3 regions of the Paenibacillus sp. FSL L8-0641 genome follow, and region 3 is predicted to be linked to each of the others. Evidence: riboswitches for the same ligand, from Rfam matches in the RefSeq annotation. Region 3 holds a riboswitch; each other region holds the start of a gene.

What was found. A riboswitch is a leader RNA that binds a small molecule or an ion and turns the genes downstream of it on or off. The one in region 3 is predicted to bind glycine.
Region 1: it holds a riboswitch for glycine, as region 3 does, so the genes downstream of both, MKY16_RS18935 (alanine/glycine:cation symporter family protein) here and gcvT (glycine cleavage system aminomethyltransferase GcvT) in region 3, are expected to answer to the same signal.
Region 2: it holds a riboswitch for glycine, as region 3 does, so the genes downstream of both, sdaAB (L-serine ammonia-lyase, iron-sulfur-dependent subunit beta) here and gcvT (glycine cleavage system aminomethyltransferase GcvT) in region 3, are expected to answer to the same signal.

Annotation. Positions count from the first base shown of each region.
Region 1 is NZ_JBBOUW010000001.1:4,192,060-4,196,212, reverse strand. It holds gene MKY16_RS18945 (LacI family DNA-binding transcriptional regulator) at 1-238, opposite strand, end outside; partial or broken gene MKY16_RS18940 (family 1 glycosylhydrolase) at 460-933, shown strand; glycine riboswitch at 1,102-1,178, shown strand; glycine riboswitch at 1,197-1,291, shown strand; gene MKY16_RS18935 (alanine/glycine:cation symporter family protein) at 1,452-2,870, shown strand; gene MKY16_RS18930 (iron-containing alcohol dehydrogenase) at 2,928-4,100, opposite strand.
Region 2 is NZ_JBBOUW010000001.1:473,373-477,525, forward strand. It holds gene MKY16_RS02100 (Ig-like domain-containing protein) at 1-580, shown strand, start outside; gene sdaAA (L-serine ammonia-lyase, iron-sulfur-dependent, subunit alpha) at 741-1,640, opposite strand; gene sdaAB (L-serine ammonia-lyase, iron-sulfur-dependent subunit beta) at 1,630-2,319, opposite strand; glycine riboswitch at 2,531-2,646, opposite strand; gene MKY16_RS02115 (DUF6359 domain-containing protein) at 2,984-4,153, shown strand, end outside.
Region 3 is NZ_JBBOUW010000001.1:4,028,009-4,032,161, reverse strand. It holds gene gcvPA (aminomethyl-transferring glycine dehydrogenase subunit GcvPA) at 1-694, opposite strand, end outside; gene gcvT (glycine cleavage system aminomethyltransferase GcvT) at 820-1,920, opposite strand; glycine riboswitch at 2,097-2,196, opposite strand; gene gcvH (glycine cleavage system protein GcvH) at 2,589-2,981, shown strand; gene MKY16_RS18175 (PTS mannitol transporter subunit IICB) at 3,408-4,153, shown strand, end outside.

The DNA.
Region 1 (4,153 bases), 160 kb from region 3:
AGCTGTCCAGAAAAGCAAGAACAATTTCATTAATCGTTGAAGTGATGATACCAATCTGAAGCGTCTGACCCTTGGATAGGGAAATGGCATTCCGATTAGGAACATAATCTAATTCCTGCATGATTTTCAAAATCTTAGCTCTTGTTTCATGACTGACATGGGGGGACTGATTTAATACTCTGGATACCGTAGCCTTGGAAAAGCCCGCCAGTTTTGCAATTTGATCAAGATTCGACATGGAGCTTCTCCTCACATAAGAAAAAAATACTTGACATGAAACGCGTTACAACAATTAGGATGCTTATGAGGGCATTACGTCTATTTTAAAGCATCTGTCAATGCATTTCAAAGGAGAACGGTTACCGTTAGGTATGGATTCACATTTGCAGCATTTGATGGGGTTACTTAGGCCAAAGTAAAAATCTTATATACGGAAAGAGGTCTTTATACCATGACGATGTATCGGCAGGTCCAGAAGGCGAGAAAGCAGCAGGAAACCTGATTGGTGGCGTGAAAAATCCGTATCTGCAGTCCTCCGACTGGGGATGGCAGATCGATCCGATCGGCCTGCGTGTTACACTGAATACGTTTTATGATCGCTATCAAAAGCCGCTGTTCATCGTGGAAAATGGCTTGGGTGCATATGATAAGGTGGAGGAAGATGGCTCTGTGCATGACACATATCGCATTGATTACTTGCGTCAGCATATTGCCCAAATGAAGGAAGCGATTGCCGACGGTGTTGATCTGATTGGTTACACCAGCTGGGGCCCTATCGACCTTGTGAGCATGTCTACTTCCGAAATGTCCAAGCGCTACGGATTTATTTACGTTGATCTGGATGATGACGGTAACGGAACGCTCAAACGCTCCAAAAAAGACTCTTTTAATTGGTATAAAAATGTGATAGCAACCAACGGTGAAGAATTGTAATTCCATATCATCTCGGGCGGGTATAGCAGGGGACATCCTAAGGATGCGATCTGCTGTACCCGCTTTTTTGATAGACTCAATAATAATATTTCAGAGGGCTTCACAAACTTTTCACTTGTAATAAGCTGAAAGTTTTCTGTATAATGAATAAAAATTTCATATGTCTGGTTGATGTTTGCGGGAGATGGAACGAAGGTTCCGACCGAAGGGGCAAAACTCTCAGGTGCTTAGGCTGTTTACAGCCACAAGCGGGGACCGTAAACGGACAGAACTCTGGAGAGACCCTTAATTGGGCGCCGAAGGTGCACCGCAGAGAACATCTGCTTAAACTCTCAGGCAAAAGGACAGAGACGCGAATAACCTGTGACAGGGAATACCCTAGGCTTTTTTATGAGCTATTAGAGGTAGAAACCTGCACAAGATGGTTGTATTTTTTCGTGCCTTTAACCTCTCCAGGAGTCGAATCAGCTGATTTGACTCTTTTTTGTTTTCTAATATGTTGGAGGAGCGGGTTGAAAATGAATTTGGTACATGTGTTAGAAACGATTGACAGCTGGATATGGGGAGCGCCGCTTCTTATTCTCGTGATGGGCACGGGGTTGTGGCTAACGATCCGCTTGAAGCTGCTTCAGGTTATTCGATTGCCTTTGGCGCTCAAGCTAATTGGTAAAGCGCCGGACGAAGGTAGCGGAGATGTAAGCAGCTTCGGTGCATTGAGTACGGCACTGGCAGCTACTGTAGGTACAGGAAGTATTGTTGGCGTGGCGACAGCGATCAAGCTGGGTGGGCCCGGTTCATTATTCTGGATGCTGGTTGCAGCTTTTTTCGGGATGGCAACCAAATATGCGGAAGGATTATTATCCGTTAAATACCGTGTTAAAGACCGGAACGGACAATTTTCGGGTGGTCCGATGTATTATATTGAAAACGGACTTGGCCGCCGTTTCAAGCCGCTGGCGATGTTGTTTGCCTTTTCTGGTGTTCTTGTAGCCCTATTTGGAATCGGTACTTTTCCGCAAGTAAAGGCTATCGTTTCTTCGACGGAAAGTAGCTTTGGAGTGCCAACGGTAGTTACAGCGATCATTATTTCCGTGTTAACTGCTGTTGTTACGATTGGAGGACTCAAAAGTATTGCCAAGGTATCCACAAAGATTGTTCCATTCATGTCGGGGCTCTATATCGTAGTTTGCTTAATTGTACTCATTAAGTTTGCAGGAGAGCTTCCTCATGCGATTGCTTTAGTATTACAAGGGGCCTTCTCGACCACATCTGCAACGGGTGGATTTGCCGGAGCGACGATTATGTTGGCGATGCGAAGTGGAGTTGCCAGAGGTATTTTTGCTAATGAAGCCGGTTTGGGAAGTGCGCCAATTGCAGCAGCTGCTGCTAAGACGAAATGGCCTGCAGAACAAGGGTTGATATCCATGACAGGCGTATTTATCGATACGATGATTATTTGTAATCTGACGGGATTTACGTTGCTGGTTACGGGAATATGGAGTGGAAATGACGATGGAGGTCTGATGACCCAGCATGCGTTTTCCAGTGCCTTTCCGGCTGGTGCAGAACTCGTGACGATTAGCCTTATTTTATTTGCATTCACAACGATACTGGGCTGGAATTACTACGGGGAACGTTGTGTTGAATATTTACTGGGTGTCAAATGGATTAAACCATACCGTTATTTGTTCATCGCACTTGTGGCAGGAGGTGCGTTCATCAAGTTGGAAGCCATTTGGCTGCTGGCAGATATCTTTAACGCAATGATGGCTTTCCCGAACCTGATTGCACTGCTTGGTTTGTCAGGCATTGTCGTTGCAGAAACCCGAATCTATATGGATTCTCTGAATTCTAGTAAGAAAAAGGGCATTCTTGCAGGTGCCAGTGTAGGGGCAGCTATTCAAGTAGAAGAAAAGGGACACACGGTTAATTCATAAATTCCAAAAGGGAGTGCCTTCAGCCATCACAGGCTTGAGGACACTCCCTTTTGAATGTTATAACGATGCACGCAAAATAGCTAAAATATCTTCTTGATTCAGCTTTTTATAATTACCGAAGCCTCCATATTCCATTTCACGGGCTGCAATGGTTGCGATTTTTTCCAATTGCTCATCATTAATATTGTAATCGGCCAGGGTGGAAGGGGCACCGAGACTTGTCCAGAATGCACTAAGACGGTCAATACCCTCCAAAGCGATTTCTCTATCTGTTTTATCTACGGTGTCTAAGTCAAACATGCTGAGCATCAGCCGTTTCATGCGTGCAGCATCCTGATCGACCGTATGTCTCATCCAGTTGGGGAATAGGATCGCCAGACCGCCAGCATGAGGAATATCATATACAGCAGATAATGCATGTTCAATCGTATGCGAAGCCCAGTCCCCGAAGTAGCCCATTTGCAGTGTTCCGTTAAGAGCAATCGTTCCGGCATATAAAATCGTTTCACGATGCTCGTAGTTGTGCAAATCCTCCAGCAGTTTAGGTGCAGTTTCGATCACGGTTTGCAGCACGGAAAAGCACATACGATCTTGCAACGGTGTATTTTTAACATTGTGAAAATACTGTTCAAACACATGGCTCATCATATCCACCATGCCATATACCGTCTGATCACGTGGCACAGAGAAGGTGTTTTTTGGGTCCAGAATCGAAAACTTCGGATGCGTCACCGCGCTGCCCCATACGTATTTTTCGTTCGTTTCCCAGTTGGTGATGACAGAATCCGGATTCATTTCTGAACCGGTGGCGGCGAGTGTGAGGATGGTGCCGAATGGTAGAGCCTCGGTCGGCATGTGCTTTTTGTTGATAATATCCCACACATCGCCGTCATATTTAGCCCCTGCTGCGATGGCTTTGGTGCAATCAATAACGCTTCCGCCGCCTACTGCAAGTAAGAAGTCGATGTTTTCATTTCGGCAAATGTCGATGCCCTTCTTAACGGTGGACAAGCGCGGATTCGGCTCTACGCCGGACAATTCATGAATGTTAAGATGTAGCGGCTCTAACGCGTTTAATACCTGGTCATACAGACCATTTCGCTTGGCACTTCCGCCTCCGTATATCAGTAAAATATTTTTGCCGTAATTCAGCAGCTCCTGCTGCAGTTCTTCAATTTGATTGTCTCCAAATATTAATTTGGTGGGGTTATAATATGTGAATTTGTTCATCTGGAAAGTTCCCCTCAGTTCATAGTTCATGTTCAAATCGTAAATCGCTTAAC
Region 2 (4,153 bases), 3.6 Mb from region 3:
CAAAGCGAATGGTAGTGGTAAGGCAACTGTGACTGCTTCATATGGCAAGCAAAACATTACGTTTACGGTAGAAGTGGACGTAGCGCAAAAGATTGAAGCGGATGCAATCGCGCTATCGCTCAAATCTGGAGATCAAAAAACCATCGCGATTGTGGTTAAATCGAGCGATGGTAAAGAAAAGGATGTTACAACCCAAGCTGAATGGAAAACGTCCAATTATAAGGTAGCCACTGTTAAAAAGGGTCAGGTTACCGCGGTCAGCTACGGTAAAGCTAACATTCAGGCGAAGTTCGGCGGGAAGATAATCAGCGTACCTGTAGATGTTGATACGCTTAAATATTTGCAAACAGACGAAGTCGCCTTGAATTTGAAGGCAGGACAGCTGGCTAAGGTTACGGCTACAGCCACGTATAAGGATGAGTCGGAGAAGGATGTTTCCAAACCGGCTGTCTGGTCCTCGTCCAGAATTATTGTGGCGACCGTCAAAGACGGTAACATTAAGGCACAGGGCAAAGGCAAAGCAGTAATTACTGTGAAATATGCAGGTAAAATGACGAAGATACAGGTAACCGTTCAGTAATCTGTAACCCGACTAAAAAGAAAAAGAGCAAGCATACGTCCAGCGACGATATGCTTGCTCTTTTCTTTATAAGGACGAATTCTCTTTCCCTAGGACAATGTGGGGGAGAGGTAGTCGCCTTGTTTTATAGAGGGAAAGTAATTGGTTTAAAGCTTAGAAATTACGACTTATTCTTCTTGATTGATGCGTTGCGTGTAAGTGATTCGGTCAAACGCTTGCCAGTCGGCGTCTGAGCCAAGCCGCCTTTGGCGGTCTCGCGGTGCTTCGACGGCATCGCGCTGCCGACTTCAAGCATCACGTCAATGACTTCGTCAGACGGAATAGCGCTGCGCACACCCGCCAAAGCCATGTCCGCTGCGGCAAGCGCAGTCACGGCTCCCAGGCCGTTGCGCACGATGCACGGAATCTCCACGAGTCCGGCGACGGGGTCGCAGATTAGGCCGAGCGTGTTCTTAAGAGCGAGGCCTGCGGCGTGAACAGCCTGTTCAGGCGTACCACCGCGTAGCTCGACCATAGCGCCAGCGGCCATCCCGATAGCTGAGCCAATCTCAGCCTGACAGCCTCCCTCCGCGCCAGAAATGAAGGAGTTGTTGGCGATCACGTAGCCAATGGCTCCAGCGGCGAATAGGCCGTTCACCATATGCTCATCATCCCAGCCGAACCGTTCCTGCGCACTGATGAACACACCAGGGATAACCCCACATGAGCCTGCGGTAGGAGTGGCGACAATGCGACCCATGGATGCATTAACCTCCGACACGGAGAGGGCATAAGCCATGGCGAGCGCAGAGGCATCACCGGAGCAGGTTTCCCCTGACCGCAGATACTCGGCCAGGCGCTTGCCGTCGCCGCCCGTCAATCCACTGCGGGATACGGTGTCTTGTGTCTGACCGCGATGAACGGCTTCCTTCATGACTTCATAATAATCAGACATTTGTCGAAAGATTTCTTCCTCCGTTGTATTCGTTTCTTGTACCTGCTCTTGAATCATCAAGCGGCCAATCGTGGTGGATTCTTCAGCGCATAAAGCGCTGATCTCATGTAGATGGCTAAACCGCATCGGATTCAGCTCCTTTTTTCAAATTAATCATCTTAATTTCATACATATGAGGTAAAGAACGCAGTTCCGCAATCAGTTCAGCTGGAGCAGAACTGTCCGTTTCAATGGCGGTGAGTGCTTCACCATCCCGGCCTTTGCGATCTACGTGCATATAGGCAATGTTAATGTGGGCCGCGCCCAGCGCTGAAGTTATTGCGCCCAATGTACCGGGCTTATCCGAGTGGAGAAGCACCAGCGTAGGCAGCTCCCCGGTCAGATTGACCCGGAATTCGTTGAGTTGCTGGACATGGATGCTGCCGCCGCCGATGGAGGAGCCCAGCAGTGTGCGCTGATCCTCGCCCTTCCACAACTCGAAACGGACGGTGTTCGGATGAGGAGCGGGGAGTCCACTGACGGCGAATTCCACGGTCATCCCGGCTTGCTCGGCCCATTGCTCGGCATCGGGAATCCGGTGATCGTCCGTATCGTAATTAAGCAGCCCTGCGATGAGCGCGAGGTCTGTACCGTGTCCTTTATACGTGTCGGCAAAGGAGCCGTACAGTGTCATACGGGCACGGTCAGGCTGCGCCCCGAGCCAGTGCCGGGCAACGCGTGCGAGTCGCACCGCGCCTGCAGTGTGTGAACTGGAAGGTCCGGTCATGGCCGGGCCGATAATAGAAAATACATCTTTGAAACGCATGGTGTGGCCCCCTGTATGTTCTAATACCATACTATATGGTATTTCCGCGTCTTTGCGCGGTTATGACGGTTCCTAATGCTGACGCACAATGTGAGCACAAAAAAGGACAGGATAAGGAAGTTTCCCTTATCTCTGTCCTCGTTACCTGAGAGTTTCGTGCGGTGTTCTTACCGCCTTACCCCTTGGGTGGCTTGCGCTCTCTCCAGAGTTGCGTCAGATGACGATACATGGACCTGAGAGATTATCCGCCAGCCGGGTGCTGGCGTCTTGCTCCTTCGGTGCCGCCAGAGTGTAAGCCTCCTGGACAGACTCTCCCGTCATCTTCATTCGCGTATACCGTTCTACATGTCTTTCTTAGCGTAATGTATGACGTGCTCGGTGTCAATCACAGGGTTCAATTTTTACATAAACGAGGATTTTGCAAAAATCCAATAAGCGACTTCCAATGAACAATATATAGATCGAAATGGCCTAGTTCGTCTAGATATTGCGCTTTGGAGCGACTGGAATCGAATTTTGCAAAATCCTGAAACAGGTGCATTTCCAATAAAAAAGATTAAAGTTTACATAATTATGGATGAAATCAGGAAGGAATTAGAAGATTGGCGGCTAATCTGATAGAGGACAAGTACATTTATGGAAATCATAGGAGGGATATTGACGTATGGTAAAAGGCTTGCGGTTCACAGGTTCACGCTTAAAAGGGATGCTGCATCTAGCAGCGATCGCATCACTGCTGATCGGGATCTTCGTTCCGTTCGGTCAGGTCAAGGCAGAGGGAGCATTGACAGTAGCCGAAGCACTTCAGGGCCAAAGCAGTGGAGGTACGGTGACGGTAGAAGGTTATATCGTCGGACATGCTACCGGATCGAAAACGGCTAACTTTTCTTCTCCGTTTGCGAATGATTTTAACGTACTGATTGCTGACCAGGCTAATGAACGTAGCACTTCTAATCTATTGGATGTACAGCTGACATCCGCGTACAGAGGGCAATTTGGACTGTCAGGCCATCCTGAGCTGATCGGCAGCAAAATTCGTGTGACGGGTACACTTGGCGCCTACAATAATTTTGGTGGAGTGAAAAGCCCAAGCGCTGTTGAACTGGTGAACGGAAGCGAGCCGGGGGAACCAGGTGAACCTGGTGAACCTGAACCTGGCAACCCGGGTCAACCTGAACCTGGCAACCCGGGTCAACCCGGTACTACATTGCCGGATGGAAAAGGCAAAAAGGTGCTGTTCGATAATACGCACGCACAGACCGCTGGTGCAGCAGATTGGGTCATTGAAGGCGCCTTCTCCGACTTTGCCAATGGACTGCGTAATGTAGGCTTTACGGTAGACCCATTAAATCGTCCTATTCCTTTTACTTATGGAGAGCAGGCCATAACCTATGACAAGCTGCGCCAATATGATGTGTTCATTATTGGTGAAGCGAATGTTGCCTTTAAGGCATCCGAGCAGGCTGCCCTGCTGCAATACGTGAATAACGGAGGGAGCGTCTTCTTCATCTCCGATCATTATAATGCGGACCGTAACAAAAACCGTTGGGATTCCTCCGAGGTTATGAATGGCTACCGTCGTGGAGCTTATACTAATCCGGCCAAAGGCATGACTGCAGAAGAGGCTGCATCACCGGCAATGCAAGGATTAACAAGCTCCGATTGGCTGGCGGCCAACTTTGGCGTTCGTTTCCGTTACAATGCGCTCGGTGATGTGAATGCTACCGACATTGTAGCCGCAGATCAATCTTTCGGTATTACCAAGGGTGTGCGCTCGATTGCCATGCATGCAGGATCTACGCTGGCTATTATTGATCCTACCAAGGCTAAAGGC
Region 3 (4,153 bases):
GGATGAGGTCAGCCATCGGCTGTAGATTTTCCACGGCTCCGAAAAAGTTGGGGCTTTGGACCAAAACAGCCGCGGTCTGTTCCGATACGGCCGCCGCTAACGCATCAGCATCCGTTACACCGTCCGAACAGCCGATCTCCACGATGTCCAAATTCAATCCGCGTGCATAGGTTGCCAATACCTGACGTGCCTCTGGATGGACGGACCTCGATACGATAAGCTGTTTACGGCGGGTAGCTGCGGCGGACAGTGAGCCCGCTTCCGCCAGTGCAGTCGCTCCGTCGTACATGCTGGCATTAGCTACAGCCATGCCCGTCAATTCGCAAATATACGACTGAAATTCGAAAATGGCTTGTAGCTCGCCTTGGCTTACTTCCGGCTGATAGGGGGTGTAGGCTGTATAGAATTCCGAGCGTGAAGTGATGTGCTGGATGACCGACGGAATATGATGATCATAAATTCCTGCGCCAAGAAAGCTGGCATGTGTGTCTGTATTGGCGTTGTGTCCAGCCAGCTCGGCCAAGTGGCGGGTTAAGGCTTTCTCATCGAGTCGAGAAGAAAGAGGGAGTTCCCCTTGATATCGAATGGCCTCTGGAATGTCACTGAATAAATCATCAATGGATGATACACCCACCACACGCAGCATTTCGGTTTGATCTTGTTCAGTCATAGGGAGATAACGATGCTGCTTCATAGGTTCTGGCTCCTTTCGAAAAGCAAAATTTTAAATCGTAATTAGCTAATAAAAAAGTGTGAGCTGAAAAACCCGGAAGTTCATATCTGACATGTTTGCTTTATTGGAATGAAGAGAGTTTAAGATTAGCGCGGGCGTTTATAAAAGGGTGCTGCCACTACCTCGGCACGCAGGCGTTTGCCACGAATCTCAACCTCCAGCGGTGTGGAGAGGGCACTAAAACGACTGTCCACCAAGGCGAGGCCCAGATTACGCTTCAAGGTGGGCGACTGAGTCCCCGTTGTGACCTCACCGATGCGTTGTCCTTCTGCGAATACCGGATAATGGGCGCGTGGGATGCCGCGATCAATCATTTCCAGCCCGATCAATTTACGAGGAATCCCTTGATCTTTCTGACGTTGCAGTGCTTCTCTACCGATAAAATCTCCTTTATTCAGCTTGACGAAGTACCCTAGACCGGCTTCAAGTGGTGAAATCGTGGCAGATAGCTCCTGTCCGTACAGCGGCAACCGAGCCTCAAAGCGTAGTGTATCCCGAGCACCAAGTCCAGCGGGAATCAGCCCATACGACTCACCGGAACGAAGCAAACCCTCCCATACGGCGGGTGCTTCCGCAGCAGGTACATAAAATTCAAAACCGTCTTCGCCCGTATATCCGGTTCGTGAGACGAGTGCTTTTGCTCCGAACAATGGCACGTTCTCATGAAAGTGGAAAGATGCCAGATTCGTAATATCCGTATCTGCCACGGCTGCGGCAATACGTGCTGCTTCCGGTCCCTGCAATGCCAGCAATGCTATTGCATCAGACACATTCTCCATGTGAACGGATGCAGGCACATGACGAAGTAACCAATCCCAATCCTTATCAATGTTGGAGGCGTTCACAACGAGCATGTAGCGCTCCGGTCCTTTGCAGTAAATAAGCAGGTCGTCTACTACACCTCCATCGGGGTAACACAGGAGTGAATATTGTGCCTGACCTGGTTCCAACTGGCTGACATCATTCGTGGTCACCCTTTGTAGAAAAGCTTCGGCCTCTTTGCCTTCAACCAAAAACTCACCCATATGCGATACATCGAATAAACCCGCACGTTGCCGGACGGCCTCATGCTCCTTTTGGATACCGCTAAACTGAACGGGGAGCTCCCAGCCGCCAAAGTCAATACAACGAACCCCAGACTGCGTCCCGTAGGACGAATATAGCGGTGTTTTTCGCAAATTAGTCATGTTTCCACTCCTATCCGGTGTGATCGGCAAAACAAAAAAGACAGGCCGAAAAAAACGTATAGACAGCAGTCTATACTCTTTTTTCAGCTCTGTCCTTGATACCAGAAAGTTACCCCGGTATGTACCGGGTTTCCTCTTGGGTGATCCGCTCCAATAGCGAATGCTCTCCAGAGATGCGTCCGGCAGAGGTCCTTTTGCCTGAGAGATTCACCTGCAATGCAGGCTTACTCCTTCGGCGCTACCTTCGGGATCAGCAGTATATTACCTGGCTTTGCAGATAACAACTTGATCCGATTCGCGTGCACAACTGTCTCACAAGCGGCAACAGCTATGCGAATCTTTTTGGCAGTCTCTCCCTCTGCGTTCATCCGCGTTTGCAGTTGTCGGGTGTTTCCCAAAGTATTTGCTATAACCCATTAATACGCAAATTCATTCAAAATGTCAATAAAAATGTCATCAAAAACAATAGAAAAAACATTTAATATATAAATAAGGATATGTAAGCGTTTGTTATAAATTATTATATTTTTATATAGAGCGCTATAGGAGGTGATATGAAGTATTTTTGTTAGTATTATTGACATGAGTGTTCTTATTGTCATAATCTTAACCTGTCTAATACAGGTGAGCAAATGCGATTTTATTCATATGGAAGTGAGGGGAACAGAATGGGTGAAGTGAAGCAGCAACTTTGGTATACAGACGAACATGAGTGGGTTCAGCGGACAGAGAATGGAACGGTGCGGATTGGTATTACAGACTTTGCACAGCACCAACTGGGTGATATTGTTTTTGTAGAATTACCTGAGGCGGGAGTAACGATTGAGCAGGGAGCGGAGATCGGTACGATTGAATCGGTGAAGACGGTATCCGACCTTTTTGCTCCGGTGACGGGAACCATATTAAAAGTGAATGAAGCGCTGGAAGGTACACCTGAGCTAGTGAATGAATCTCCATATGACAAAGGTTGGATGGTAGAAGTAGAGATGGATAAAGATGTGGAGGAATCATTGGGCAAACTACTGTCGGCGGATCAGTATGAGCAGTTGATTTCGGAGTAATAAATAGAGCAATGCAGCATGAAATAATAGCGTGTTATTCGGAATTTTATATTGATTTTTAATTGAATAAGAGCATCGTTAGTTTGCTCGATTTTTGTATAAAATAGTCGCTATGATTTGACGTAGCGGCTATTTTTTTGTCTTTTTTTGAAAACGTAATTACGTGTGTTGTTCTGATATAGTGGGTTGTCCCCATATAGGAATCATACATAATCCAGCGCGGTTTTTCGACTAATTTCTATAGCTACAGGTCATATTAAGAAGAATTATGCAGGTATAATATCTTCCTGGATAATTTAAATTTAAATGTTGTCATCAACGTTCATGACGAAAGTACGTTTTCATTTCGTTGATGAAGATAGCGCTGTCATTTAGTATGAATTTTAAGAAAAGGTAGTGATGCTTACCTACAAGGAGGATTTGAATATGAGTACATTGGACGCAAAGCCAAGTTCAAAAGGAGGCACTCGTGTCGCCGTACAGCGTTTTGGCCGTTTTCTTAGCGGTATGGTTATGCCCAATATGGGAGCCTTTATTGCGTGGGGGTTGATTACGGCACTCTTTATTCCGACCGGATGGTTCCCGAACGAAGGTTTTGCACAGTTGGTTGATCCGATGAAAAATTATTTGTTGCCGCTGCTGATTGGTTATACAGGGGGCACGATGATTCACGGACAGCGTGGAGGTGTGATCGGTGCCATCATGACGATGGGTGTCATAGTAGGAGCCGATATCCCGATGTTCCTGGGCGCGATGGTAGCTGGTCCGCTGGCTGCGTGGATATTGAAGAAGTTCGACAAGGCCATTGAAGGCAAAGTCAGATCAGGCTTTGAAATGCTGGTCAATAATTTTTCGGCCGGGATTATCGGTGCCATTCTAGCACTGCTTGCCCATGTGGCGATCGGCCCGGTTGTACAAATGATCAGTCAAGTGTTGTCGGCAGGGGTACAGTTCCTCGTGAACGCGGGGCTATTGCCGCTTGTCAACCTCATTATTGAGCCCGGAAAAGTATTATTTTTAAACAACGCGCTGAATCACGGAGTATTGAGTCCGATTGCGTTGGAGGAAGCTGCAAGAACAGGCAAATCCGTACTGTTCATGCTGGAATCCAACCCTGGGCCGGGGCTTGGTATTTTGCTGGCCTACTGTCTGTTCGGTAAAGGCTCTGCGAA